Acuticoccus sp. I52.16.1: one gene and its partner. Each later gene encodes a partner of the first gene's protein in a complex. Links are inferred from orthologs where the notes say so. Each region holds a gene or a part of one and is shown in the gene's direction. Other genes may lie near its edges. The genes, in order: MRB58_RS08705 and MRB58_RS09305.

What was found.
Region 2: the proteins of MRB58_RS08705 (region 1) and MRB58_RS09305 are in contact, whole or in part, in a solved structure (PDB 5NJ9), measured with the Escherichia coli proteins. The link is inferred for Acuticoccus sp. I52.16.1 from one-to-one orthologs.

What each region holds. Positions count from the first base shown.
Region 1 is NZ_CP094828.1:1,951,173-1,957,753, forward strand. The notes cover bases 1,822-4,714. They hold MRB58_RS08705 (TldD/PmbA family protein), read left to right. Parts: upstream 1,822-2,536; coding sequence 2,537-3,892; downstream 3,893-4,714. Other genes in these bases: MRB58_RS08700 (DUF6101 family protein), read right to left, coding at 1,822-2,338; MRB58_RS08710 (3'(2'),5'-bisphosphate nucleotidase CysQ), read left to right, coding at 3,882-4,658. Outside these bases: MRB58_RS08695 (M10 family metallopeptidase), read right to left, coding at 1-1,387; more of MRB58_RS08700, read right to left, coding at 1,736-1,821; MRB58_RS08715 (DUF4170 domain-containing protein), read left to right, coding at 4,716-4,949; MRB58_RS08720 (3-deoxy-D-manno-octulosonic acid transferase), read left to right, coding at 4,946-6,289; lpxK (tetraacyldisaccharide 4'-kinase), read left to right, coding at 6,286-6,581.
Region 2 is NZ_CP094828.1:2,074,302-2,080,805, forward strand. Bases 3,689-6,504 are described here. They hold MRB58_RS09305 (TldD/PmbA family protein), read left to right. Parts: upstream 3,689-4,296; coding sequence 4,297-5,712; downstream 5,713-6,504. Other genes in these bases: sdhD (succinate dehydrogenase, hydrophobic membrane anchor protein), read right to left, coding at 3,689-3,742; sdhC (succinate dehydrogenase, cytochrome b556 subunit), read right to left, coding at 3,742-4,152; MRB58_RS09310 (hypothetical protein), read left to right, coding at 5,936-6,220; MRB58_RS09315 (N-acetyltransferase), read left to right, coding at 6,372-6,504. Also shown: MRB58_RS09275 (EamA family transporter), read left to right, coding at 1-388; MRB58_RS09280 (BA14K family protein), read right to left, coding at 448-870; MRB58_RS09285 (hypothetical protein), read right to left, coding at 1,063-1,410; sdhA (succinate dehydrogenase flavoprotein subunit), read right to left, coding at 1,485-3,296; more of sdhD, read right to left, coding at 3,299-3,688. UniProt on the Escherichia coli protein: Metalloprotease involved in CcdA degradation. Suppresses the inhibitory activity of the carbon storage regulator (CsrA).

The sequences.
Region 1 (6,581 bases):
TGGCGTCCGCGCCCGACCCGCCGGACGCGTTCTCGATCGCGACCCCGCCGGCGATGGTGAAGCCACCGTAGATCCCCGCCGCGTAGGACACGACGCCCCCGCCGGTCGCAGCGGAACCGGTGATGGTCGCGGCGGTGAGGTCGATCACCGTGGCGCGGGTGCCGGCGGCGGCGATGGTGTCGACCCCGCCGGTGTCCCAGATGGTGGCGTAGCCGGTGCCGGGGGCGTTGGTCATGGGCAGGGTGTAGGTGTCATTCCCGGCGTTGTGGGTGGTGTCGGCACCGTATTTCTTCTGGATCAGGGCGATGTCGAGCGCGGCGGGCGTGAGATTGAATCCGTAGCGCTGGTCCGGCGACGGGCCGGACGGCCCGTCCCACCAACCGTCGTTGTAGGACATGACGGTGAAGACGCCCTGATCGAGGCTGGGGCCGCCGGTCGCGCCGGCCATGATGGTGGAGCCGCCACCGTCGTCGTGCGGGTGGGCGAGGCCCAGGCCATGCCCGAACTCGTGCAGGAAGGTGAGGAAGGTGTTGGATCCGGCCGCCAGGAGGCCACCCGCGGCATCGGACCAGAGGTCGGCGCCGTCGTTGAACCAGCCGACGCCCTCCTGCCAGCCGAGCGAGGGGTCGGGCGGGTTGAACCAGCCGAGCGCATCGCCGCCGGGATTCTTCGTCAGGATGAAGTCGGCCGTGCCGGCGCTCGCGACCTCCACGAAGCTCAGGTTGGAGACGTCCTCGTAGGTGCCGAGCGCCTCGAACACCTGGGCGCGCTCGTAGGGGGTCCAGTCGGCATCGTTGCGGCTACCGTCGAAGCTCTCGCCGCCCCGCGCGAAGTAGACCGCGACCGTGGTCCCCGCGACGCGCACGCCCCAGTCGATCGCCTCCAGAGGGTCTGCGGCGTCGGCCTGGGTGACCTTGAGCCGGTAGCCACCGGAATCGTTGGCGTAATAGGAGCCGGGGACGACGTAATAGGTCGCATCCTCGGCGAAGCCGATGGTGAGCGCGGCGTCGAGGCCGACCGCGTCGTCGTTCTCGGCGACGACGTTGCCGCGCGCGTCGACCAGGGTGAGGTAGGGATCGGACAGGCGCACGCCCGCGATGCGCACCGCGCTCAGGGTGATGTCGTACGTCTCGCCGGCGACGAAGTCGAACGCGTACCAGTCTTCGTCGATCGACGGGTGGTCGGGATTGCGGCGCACGACGATGGAGCCGAGGACCGGCGTGTCCAGGGCCAGGGGGGCCGCGGTCGCCGGTGTGTCGCCAGGGTCGCCGCGGTTGACGGCGGACGGGGCGGGGCCGGCCGGGCGCGGCTGGGGTGCGGCCTGCCCGCCGGGGGCAGGTTCGGTGTCGCGCGCCGAGGGTGCGCCGGTCGAGATCGTCCCTGCCATCAGGTACTCTTATACCGTGGAAGCGCTGCCGATCCCGCGCAATCTAGGCGCTTTTTCGACGAGCCGAATCTATCACTGCGCGCATCGCCGCAACAGGCATCGCACGCTAAAGTCAGCTACCGGGAAATGACGGTGGGTTCGATTTCCATGCGCACCATGGCGCCGGATCGCACCAGATCGCGGCCGAGCGAGCGGCAGCGGAGCACCCGCGGCGAACGGGCGGCGTGCGATACGTCGTAAGCCCGGCGCGAGGCGGTCGGGCGGGAGGTCAGCGTCGGGCGAGGCCGGCGCGGGGGAGGCGAGGGTCGGAATGCCCGGCGCGCCTCGGCGGGCGCCCCGGCGGGTGTCTCAGCGTGCGGCGCTGCGGTGCACGTCGGCGGCGCGGCGCTTGCGGCCGTAGCGGGAGCGGCGGCCGACCAGCGCGGAGCCCCGGCGGCGCGGCGAAGGCCGCTCGGCCAGCACCACGCCCATCGCGGTCAGCTCGGCGTGCACGCTGCCGTCTTCGTTGACGGCCAGCAGCGGCAGGTTCAGCGCCTTGGCCCAGGCCTGCCACTCCCGCGCCACGGTCGCAGCCTCGGTCGAGGTGGACAGCGGGATCGACAGACGCGGATTCTCGTGCACCAGGGTCAGGTTGAAGACCGGCTCGCCGTCACCGCTGCGCACCGCGACGCCCACCCCCCGGAAGGAGGAGACCGGCCGGGTGGAGATCCCGTCCGAGGCCGCCGCCATTTGGGTGACGTTCAGGGTGTGATTGGCAACCTCCAGCGCAACCGTCGTGTCGGCATCGCCGCTCATGAGGCCCTCGATCTTGCGCGGCGCGGTCGGCCGGCGGACACCCATGCGGTGTGGCTCCATGTCGTTGTCCGGCACCCAGCGGAAGGCGGACAGCGGGGCACGGACGGTCGCGATATGAACGGCATCGGGGGTCGACTGGCAGGCGGTGGCGTTCATGGGGCGTCTCTTCGAAACGTGAACTCGTCGGATGAAGAGAGACTACCCCCGCCGCTTTTCGTCTCGGCTAAGTGCGAATGGTGAATCCGGAGGCCGCTGTTGAGAGAGGCGTAACCTTGTCCGAGCGGGACCCGCAGAATGCCTGGAGGTTGGGTGAACGCCTTGCCGTGGCGATTCAGGCTTCCTAAACCCTATTCGATGCCAAACCCCACTGCGTTCTCAAACACTGCCGATCTGACCAGCCTCGCGGAGGCCGCGCTCGACGCGGCCAAGGCCGCCGGTGCGGATGCGGCCGATACGGTGGTCGCCGCCGGCACGTCCACGGCGGTGACCCTGCGCAACGGCGTGACCGAGGAGGTCGAGCGCTCCGAAGGCGCGGAGATCGGCCTTCGCGTCTTCGTCGGCGCCCGCAGCGCCCTGGTGGGGGTCGCCGACCAGCGCGACCTCGCCGAAGCCGCCGCCCGGGCCGTCGCCATGGCCAAGGCGGCCCCGGAGGACGACACCGTCGCCCTCGCCCCGGCCGACCAACTCGCCAAACCGCCCTTCCCGGACCTCGACCTCGACGACGGCGTGGAGCCGGACGTCGACGCGCTGACCGCCCGCGCGCGCACGATGGAAGAGGCGATGCTGGCCGTCGCCGGCGTCACCAACTCCAACGGCGTGTCGGCGGGGGCACGGCGGGCGACGCGGGTGCTCGCGACCAGCACCGGCTTCCTCGCCGCCTACGGCGCGACGATGCATCACCAGAGCGCGACGGCGATCGCCGGCGACGGCACGCGGATGGAACGCGACAGCTGGTCGAGCGTGCGCCGGCACCTGGCGGACCTCGCCGCGGCGGACGAGATCGGCCGCATCGCCGCCGAGCGCACCGTGCGCAAGCTCGACGCGCGACAGCTCACCACGCGCCGCGGCACCATCATCTTCGAGCCGCGCGCGGCGTCCGGGTTCGTCGGGCACCTCCTGTCGGCCGTCAACGGCGCGGCGGTGGCGCGGGGGGCCAGCATCCTCGCCGGAAAGCGCGGCACCGAGGTGATGGCCGACACGATCACCATCCGCGACGACCCGGCATTGCCGCGCGGCCGCGCCTCCCGCCCGTTCGACGGCGAGGGCCTCGCCGCCGCTGCGGTCGACATCGTCTCCGGTGGCACTCTCCAGGCCTACATCCTGGACCTGTCCACCGCGCGGCGTCTGGGCGAGACGTCCAACGGGCGCGCCGCCCGCGGCACCGGCTCACCGAGCCCGGCGCCGACCAACGTCACGGTCACCGGCGGCTCGGGCGACCTCGCGGCGCTGATGGCGGAGGCGGGGTCGGGCGTGCTGGTGACGGATCTGATCGGCATGGGCGCGAACGTCGTCAACGGCAATTATTCGCGCGGCGCGGCCGGGTTCTGGTTCGAGAACGGCGAGATCGCCTACCCGGTCGCGGAGATCACCGTCGCCGGGTCGCTGGCGCAGATGTTCGCCGCCGCCCGCTTCGGAGACGACGCGCCGGGCCTCGCCTCGGTGGACGCCCCCTCGATCGCCATCGCGGGAATGACGATCGGTGGCCGCTGAGAGCGATCTCGACCTCCTGGTGCGCGCCGTGCGCCGGGCGGGGCAGGTCGCCCTCGCGTGGCGAGGAACGGCGCGCAGCTGGTCCAAGGCCGACGGTTCGCCGGTGTCGGAGGCGGACCTCGCCGCCAACGACGCGTTGCAGGACGTCCTGTGCGCCGCCCGGCCGGACTACGGCTGGCTGTCGGAAGAGAACGGCGGCAAGTCCGGCTCGGGGCGGAGCTTCGTCGTCGACCCGATCGACGGCACCCGAGCCTACGTCGCCGGCGGCAGCGACTGGACGGTCGTCGCGGCGGTGCTCGATGGGGGCCGGCCGGTCGCGGGGGCGATTTTCCGGCCGGTCGTCGGCACACTCTATAGTGCAGCGCGCGGCGGCGGGGCGATGCGCGACGGCCGCCCGGCGAAAGTCTCGCGCCATGCGGGCCTGCAGGCGGCGCGCGTCGCCATGCCGGCGCCGCTCTACCGCGACGGACCGTTCCAAGAGGCCGGCGTGGAGCGGGCGAAGTACATCTCGTCGATGGCGCTGCGGCTGGCCAAGGCGGGCGACGGACGGCTCGACGCGGTCATCACCAAGCAAGGCCCGCACCATTGGGACCTTGCGGCGGCCGACCTCTTCGTGCACGAGGCTGGCGGTACGTTGACTGACCTGGCAGGCGAGACGCTGGACTATGCGGCCGAAACCACGAGCCATGGCGCGATCGTCGCCGGAAGTCCCGACCTGTCGGACTCCTTGCGGCGCCTGGCGGCCGGCCACGATCCCGCAATGTAATCGACTGTAATTTCTGGCGACGTTACTTCCCGATACGTTAACATAAACGGAACGGACATGGCGGACAAGCAGCTTCTTCATCTCGTCATCGGCGGCGAGCTGGCCGACCCCACGGGCGTGACTTTCCGTGATCTCGAGGATGTCGACATCGTCGGCGTCTTCCCCAACTACGCCGAGGCACACAAAGCGTGGCAGAAAAAGGCGCAGCAGACGGTGGACAATGCGCACATGCGCTACTTCATCGTCCACCTTCACCGCCTGCTCGACCCGGAGACCGGCCAGCCCGCGTGACGGGCCTCGTCTGGTCGCTCTACGGGGCGGTCGGCCGGGCCGCCGCGCCGCTCGCACGGCGCTATCTGGCACGCCGGGTCCTCCGCGGTAAGGAAGACCCCGCGCGCCTCGACGAGAAACGCGGCGTCGCCTCGCTGCCGGCGTTCGGCGAGGCCCCGCTCTGGATCCACGCCGTCAGCATCGGCGAGAGCGTCGCGGCGCTGACCTTGGCGCAGCGGCTCGCCGCGCGCGGCTGGCCCATCCTCCTCACCACGTCGACCCCCGCGGCCGCGGCGCGCCTGGCCCCGGCGCTGACGGACCGCATCGTCCAGCAATATGCTCCGCTGGACGCGCCGCCCTTCGTGGCGCGCTTCCTGGCGCACTGGCGCCCGGCCGCGGCGATCTTCATCGAGTCCGAGATCTGGCCGACGACGCTGCGGGCCCTTGCCCGGCGCGGCATCCCCCTGGCCCACGTCAACGCCCGCCTGTCGGACCGCTCGTTCGCCGGCTGGCAGCGCTGGAGCGGACTCGCCCGTCCGCTCTTCGAGGCGATCGACCTGGCGCTCGCCCAGTCTCCCGAGCAGGCCCGCCGGTTCGGCGCCCTCGGCGCCCGTCGCGCGACATCGACCGGGAACATCAAGTTCGATGCCGCCCCGCCCGAGGCCGACCCCGAGGCCGCCGCGGACCTCGCCGCCGTGATCGGCGATCGGCCGGTGTGGCTCGCCGCCAGCACCCACCCCGGCGAGGACGAGGTGGTGCTCGCCGCCCACCGCAGCCTCGCCGCGCGCTGGCCGAACGTGCTGACCATCATCGCCCCCCGCCACATCGACCGCGGGACCGGCGTGGCGGAGCTGGCGTCGGCCGCCGGCCCGGTCACGCGGCGCAGCGCAGGCGCAGGGCCCACCGGCGCCATCTACATCGCCGATACCATGGGCGAACTCGCCACCCTGTTCGACGTGGTCGGCACGGTGCTGCTGGGCGCGTCGCTGCGACCCTATGGCGGGCACAACCCGGCCGAGCCGGCCGCCTTCGGCGCCGCCCTCCTGACCGGGCCGACCCACGGCGTGATGTTCGAACCCTTCCTCGCCGCCGGCGCCGCCCGCCTCGTCGACGATGCGACCTTGGCCGACGCGGTCGGCGAACTCCTGGCCGACCCGGCCGAGCGAGCACGTCGCGGCGAGCTCTCCCGCACCGTGCTCGAGGCCGAGCGCGGCGCCGTCGACCGGACCATGGACGCGCTCGCCGCATGGCTTCCCGGCCGCCTCGCCGCACGATCGCCCGCCGCGCGGGCCGCCCCGGCCGTGCGGGGCGACACGGGCGGCACGGGCGACAATGCCGACGTCGACGGGGGGGCGACGTGAGGGCGCCGGACTTCTGGTGGGCGCCGCGGATGGGCCTCGCCGCCTCGCTGCTGGCGCCGGCCGGCTGGGTCGTCGGCACCGTCGCCGCGCACCGCATGCGCCGTGCGCCGGACGCGCGGCTCGCGATCCCGGTCGTGTGCATCGGCAACCCCACCGTCGGCGGCGCGGGCAAGACGCCCGTCTCGATCGCCGTGGCGCGCGCGCTCGTCGCCGCCGGCGCCCGCCCCGTCTTCCTCACTCGCGGCTATGGCGGGAAGGCCGCCGCGCCGCGGATCGTCGCCGGCCAGTCCGC
Region 2 (6,504 bases), 120 kb from region 1 along the record:
GTTCGCGGCGCTGACGGCGATCTTCGCCAAGGTCGGCGTCGCAGGGATCCACTCCGATCTCGCCACCCTGGTGCGCACCGTGGTCATCCTCGCCATCGTGGCGGCGATGGTCACGGTCAGCGGTCAGTTGGGCGGTCTGGCGCGAATCTCCGGGCGCAGCTACGTCTTTCTGGTGCTGTCGGGAATGGCGACGGGCGCGTCGTGGCTGTGCTACTTCCGCGCCCTCGCCATCGGCGACGCGGCGCGCGTCGCGCCGATCGACAAGTTGAGCGTCGTGCTCGTCGCGGTGTTCGGCGTGGTCTTCCTGGGCGAGCATCTCAGTGCGCCCAACTGGGCCGGCGTGGCGTTGATCGGCGCCGGCGCGATTCTCGTCGCCTACAAGGGCTGAGACGCGAAAAGGCGCCGGCCGAAGCCGACGCCTTCGCGGTCTCTCATGCGCCGACCGCCTTAGAGCGGGCAGCGCCGGACATCACCGCCGTAGGTGACGTAAGTGTCGGTCCGGGGGTCGTAGGACCGGTACTGCGCGGCGCACCGCTGGGCGTGGGTGCTGCCGGACGGCACCGTCTGCACCACGCGGGGCTGCGAGCTGTTGGCGAGCGCGCTGCCGGCGATCACCCCGGCCGCGGCACCGATCACGCCGGCGCCGACCGCCGCGCCCCAATTGTCGTCGTTGTCCCAGCCGCGGTCGTAGTAGCGGGCGCCGCGATGGCCGTCGTACCGGTGGCCGCGGTAGTGCTTGCCCCCATGGTGACCCTTACCGCCACCATTGTGGTAGACACGGGGACCCGGATCCGCCGACGCCGTGGTCACGGTGGCGACGCCGGACATCATCAGTGCCGCTGCGGCAGCACCTGCCATGAACTTACGCATCTCGATACCTCACTATACCTCGACCGTCGAACACGAATTCAGAAGCTGAACGCCAGCTGAACACGCCATCGGCTGATCGATATTGAGTTAGGCACAGACAACGCGGCCGAGATCACGATGGTTGCATCGCCGGTTCGCAGGGTACCGGCGCACCGCGCGCCGGACCGGCCGAACGCCCCGAGAAACGGCGGCCTAGCGGGGCGCCGAATTGACGCGGGGGCCCGCCGGCCCGTCGTACCGTTGCGAGGGGATGAGGCTGCGGATCACCGGCCCCGCGGTGTTGCCGAAGAGGTTCGCCCCCAGCGGCCCAAACAGCGAGAAGCCCGCGTCGTTCGGTATTTTGTTACCGTACTGGTCGATATGGTAGGCGTCGGTGCTCAGGGCGGGGTCGGGGGCGGGATAGCCTGAATATTGCTGCCACACCGGACGGCCGCCGACCCAGGACTTGATCTTGGGGTCCGCGTCGTCGGGGTCGGCCGCGGCGGGGCTGAGGGCTGCGGCCAGGAAGGCTGCGGCGACGGTCACGGTGAGCGTGCGCATGGATGGTGGCCTCCCGATCGTGGCGGGCGGGCCCGCCGGAAACGGGCGCCGACGAGCCGGCGCCCGATCCCTATCTAGTACACGCGCTTGGCCGGTGCGATGTACTCGATCGCATTGGACAGGGTGTAGGCGTGAACCGGCCGGTCCTCCAGCTGCACCTTGTAGTCGTCCGACAGGAAGGCCAGCGTGTGCTTCATCCACTCGGCGTCGTCGCGCTCGGGGAAGTCCTCGCGGGCGTGGGCGCCGCGGCTCTCCTGGCGGTTCAGCGCGGAGTCCATCGTCACCACGGCCTGGCCGATCAGGTTGTCGAACTCCAGCGTCTCCAGGAGATCGGTGTTCCAGATCAGCGTCTTGTCCTTGACCTGGATGTCGGTCACGCCGCCGGCCACCTTGTGGATCAGCTCGTGACCCTCTTCCAGCACCTCGCCGGTGCGGAACACGGCGCAGTTGTTCTGCATCGTCCGCTGCATCTGGTCGCGCAGCTCGGCGGTCGGCGTGCTGCCGTTCGCGTGGCGGAAATGGTCGAGGCGGGACAGGGCCGGCTCGGTCGCGCGATCCGGGCAGGGAGGGAGCGACTCGCCGGCGGTCACCGTCTCGGCGCAGCGCAGCGCCGTGGCACGGCCGAAGACCACGAGGTCGATCAGCGAGTTGGAGCCGAGGCGGTTGGCGCCGTGGACCGAGACGCACGCCGCCTCGCCGATCGCCATCAGGCCGGGGACCACGGTGTCGGGATCGCCGTTCACCTTGGTCAGCACCTCGCCGTGGAAGTTCGTCGGGATGCCGCCCATGTTGTAGTGCACCGTCGGCAGCACCGGGATCGGCTCCTTGGTCACGTCGACGCCGGCGAAGATCTTGGCGCTTTCGGAGATGCCCGGCAGCCGCTCGGCGAGGATCGCCGGGTCGAGGTGCTCCAGGTGCAAGTGGATGTGGTCGCCGTTCTTGCCGACGCCGCGTCCCTCGCGGATCTCCACCGTCATCGAACGTGAGACGACGTCGCGCGAGGCGAGGTCCTTCGCCGAGGGGGCGTAGCGCTCCATGAAACGCTCACCGTCGGAATTGGTGAGATAGCCACCTTCGCCGCGCGAGCCTTCGGTGATGAGGCAGCCCGAGCCGTAGATGCCGGTCGGATGGAACTGCACGAACTCCATGTCCTGCAGCGGCAGGCCGGCGCGCAGCACCATGGCGTTGCCGTCGCCGGTGCAGGTGTGCGCCGAGGTGCAGGAGAAGTAGGCGCGGCCGTAGCCGCCGGTGGCGAGGATGGTCTTTTGCGCGCGGAAACGGTGGATGGTGCCGTCTTCCTGGCACATCGCCATCACGCCGAGGCATTGGCCCTCGTCCATGATGAGGTCGAGCGCGAAATACTCGATGTAGAACTCGGCCGAGTGGCGCAGCGACTGGCCGTAGAGCGTGTGCAGGATGGCGTGGCCGGTGCGGTCCGCGGCGGCGCAGGTGCGCTGCGCGGTGCCCTTGCCGTAGTTCGTCGTCATGCCGCCGAAGGGGCGCTGGTAGATCTTGCCCTCTTCGGTGCGCGAGAACGGCACGCCCCAGTGTTCCAGCTCGTACACGGCCTGCGGCGCGTTGCGGCACAGGTACTCGATCGCGTCCTGGTCGCCCAGCCAGTCCGACCCCTTCACGGTGTCGTACATGTGCCAGCGCCAGTCGTCCTGGCCCATGTTGCCGAGCGCGGCGGAGATGCCGCCCTGCGCCGCGACGGTGTGCGAGCGGGTCGGAAACACCTTGGTGATGCAGGCGGTCCTGAGGCCCGCCTCGGCGCAGCCGACCACGGCGCGAAGACCCGCCCCACCCGCACCGACGACGACGACGTCGTACTCGTGATCGATGACCTTGTAGGCCGGGCCGGTGGCCCCGTTGCCGTTGGTCGCCATACTCAAGCCCCCGTCTCGACGCTGCCGCCGGTCAGAACGGCGAGCATGATCTTCACGATCGCGAAAATAGCCGTCGCGGCGATCGCCACCGCGAAGAAGGTGTTGAGGAGCATCAGCACGATGCCCATCCCGCCGTGGACATAATCCTCGATCACCACCTGGATCCCGAGTTTCATATGGACCGCGACCGAGATGATCGCGAGACCCAGCGGCACCGCGACCCAGGGCGAGCCGACCAGCGCCACGGCGGAGGCATAGTCACGCCCCGACAGCATGATCGCCACCACGGCGAGGACGATCACCAGCACCATGTTGGCGAGCGCGGTGAGGCGCTGCTGGATGAAATGCTCGGTCCCGGACTTGGCGGAACCGAGGTGGCGGATGGTCTTCAGCGGCGTACGGTCGGCGCCGAACTCCTCGCCGGACTTGTGGAGGGGGCTGCGCATCAGATCACCTCCAGCACGACGATCAGCGACCACAGCGCGGTGGTGAGGATGATCGACCCGAAGATCGTCAGCCGGGCGAGGTCGTAGCGGACGTCGCCGAAGCCGTGGCCGGTGTCCCAGACGAAGTGGCGGATGCCGCCCAGCATGTGATGGATCAGCGACCAGGTGAAGGCCACCAGGACGATGCGGCCGAGCCAGGAGGAGTAGATGCCGTTGGCCCACTCGTAGGACTCCGGCCCGCCGGCGAGCGCCAGCAGATAGATCACGACCAGAACGAGGCCCGCGACGTTCATCATGCCGGTCACGCGGTGCATGATCGACATCACCATCGTCACGATGGGCCGATAGATCGAAAGGTGCGGCGAAAGTGGCCGTGGCCGACGGCTCACCTCGGTGTCTGCGCTCGCCATGAAGCTCCCCCTGGCATTCCGCGACTTGACTAGCCTCGAATGGTTCTAGGGTCAAAGCAAACCGCGATCCCATTCGATTCAGCCGCTTGCCGCGGTCCGTGCGAGCGGCCACCTTTATCACAACCCAACCCGCGAGGACGCACGATGACCGACAATTTGTTCGAGCGCCACGGCCTGGACCCAGCCCGGACGGAGCGGATCGTGGCCGACGCGCTGGCCGGCGCGGACGACGGCGAGCTGTTCCTCGAGCACCGCACCGCCGAGAGCCTCGTCTTCGACGACGGCCGCATGAAATCGGCCGCGTTCGACGTGTCGGACGGCTTCGGCCTGCGCGGTGTCGCCGGCGAGGCCGTCGCCGTGGCGCATTCGTCCGACGTTTCGGAGGCCGCGCTGGTGCGCGCCGCCGCCACGGTGGGCTCGGTCGGGCGCAACCACGCCGGCACGCTCGACGTCGCCCCCGCGGGCACCAACCGCCGCCTCTACGCCGACCTCGACCCCATCGCCGCGCCCGATTTCGCCGAGAAGGCCGCCCTCCTCACCACCATCGACGCCTACGCCCGCGGCCGCGATCCGCGCGTGCGGCAGGTCTCGATCTCGCTCGCGGCCGAGCGCCAGGTGGTCAACATCCTGCGGCCCGACGGGCTGACCATCGCCGACGTTCGCCCCCTGGTGCGCTTCTCGGTGAGCGTCATGGTCGGCGACGGCGACCGCCTGGAGACCGGCAACTACGGCACCGGCGGACGCGAGCCCTACGCCCGCTTCATCGCCGAGGCCTCGTGGCGGCGCGCCGTCGACGAGGCGCTGCGCCGCGCGCTCGTCAACCTCGACGCGGTACCCGCTCCGGCCGGCACGTTCGACGTCGTCCTCGGGCCCGGCTGGCCCGGCATCCTCCTGCACGAGGCGGTCGGCCACGGCCTGGAGGGCGACTTCAACCGCCGCAAGACGTCCGCCTTCGCCGGGCTGATGGGCGAGAAGGTCGCCGCATCCGGCGTCACCGTGGTCGACGACGGCACCCACCCCGACCGCCGCGGGTCGATCACCGTCGACGACGAGGGCACGCCGTCGTCCGAGACGGTGCTGATCGAGGACGGGCGCCTCGTCGGCTACATGCAGGACCGGCAGAATGCACGGCTGATGGGCATGGTGCCGACCGGTAACGGCCGCCGCCAGTCGTACGCGCACACCATCATGCCGCGCATGACCAACACCATCATGAAGGGCGGCGACACCGACCCCGAGGAGATCCGCGCCGGCGTCAAGGACGGGCTCTACATGGTCTCGTTCGGCGGCGGCCAGGTGGACATCACCTCCGGCAAGTTCGTCTTCTCCTGTACCGAGGGCTACCGCTTGAGGGACGGCAAGATCTGCGAGCCGGTGAAGGGCGCGATGCTGATCGGCAACGGCCCGGACGCGCTGACCCGGATCGCCGCGATCGGCAACGACATGGCGCTCGACGACGGGATCGGCACCTGCGGCAAGTCCGGCCAATGGGTTCCGGTCGGCGTCGGCCAGCCGTCCATCCGCATCAACGCGATGACCGTGGGCGGCACGGAGGCCTGACCACGCCTGACCCCACGCCTGACCACGTCTGACCAACCCCCGCGCGCAGGGGGGCGGGCCCCCGGCCGCCGCGGCCCGCCGCCGGCCATCGACCCGCGGCGCCGTGGCACATCGTCGGGGTGACGGCGCCGCTTGCGCCGCGCGCGGTTCGCACCGAATTATCCGCAGCCGCCATGCGTCTGTGCCGCGGGCGGCGCCCCCTCTGCACAGCGGTCTACACCATATGGTCGATTCGTCGTCCGTCCTGCCGGCAGTCTCCCCCCGGCCCTTCGTCGTCTGGCTCAACGCCCTCGCCGGCCTCTCCTTCATCGCCGTGATGGTCCTCCCCATGGAGGCGGCGGCCGCGTGGCTTGCCGGCAGTGCCGTCCACTCGGCGATCCTCGGCTGGATCGTCGCCGCCGCCCTCGCATTGCCCACCGCCTACTGGCTCGTCGGCCGCGGCCTGCGAAACGCCCTCGACGCCGAGCGCGAGCTGGTCTCAGGCGCCCCGCCCCGCCCCGGCGCCTGATCCCGCCCACGCCGCTCTCGGCGGTGACGGGGCCGAAGGCGGACGGGCGCGGGGGGCCACCGCGCCGCGGCGGTTGCGTCGACCCGGCCTGTTGTGCGAGGCGCCCACGAGACACGCCAAAGCCAACAGCTCAACCGCACGAGGCCCCGACGTGACGCTGTCCATCCGGCCGAACGCCCCGTTCGACCTCACCCCGCTGACACGCCTCCTGACCGACGCGGACGACCTCGCCCGCGTCAATCCCAGCGCCAAGCATCCGTTCGACCCGCTGGAGTGGCAGGAGA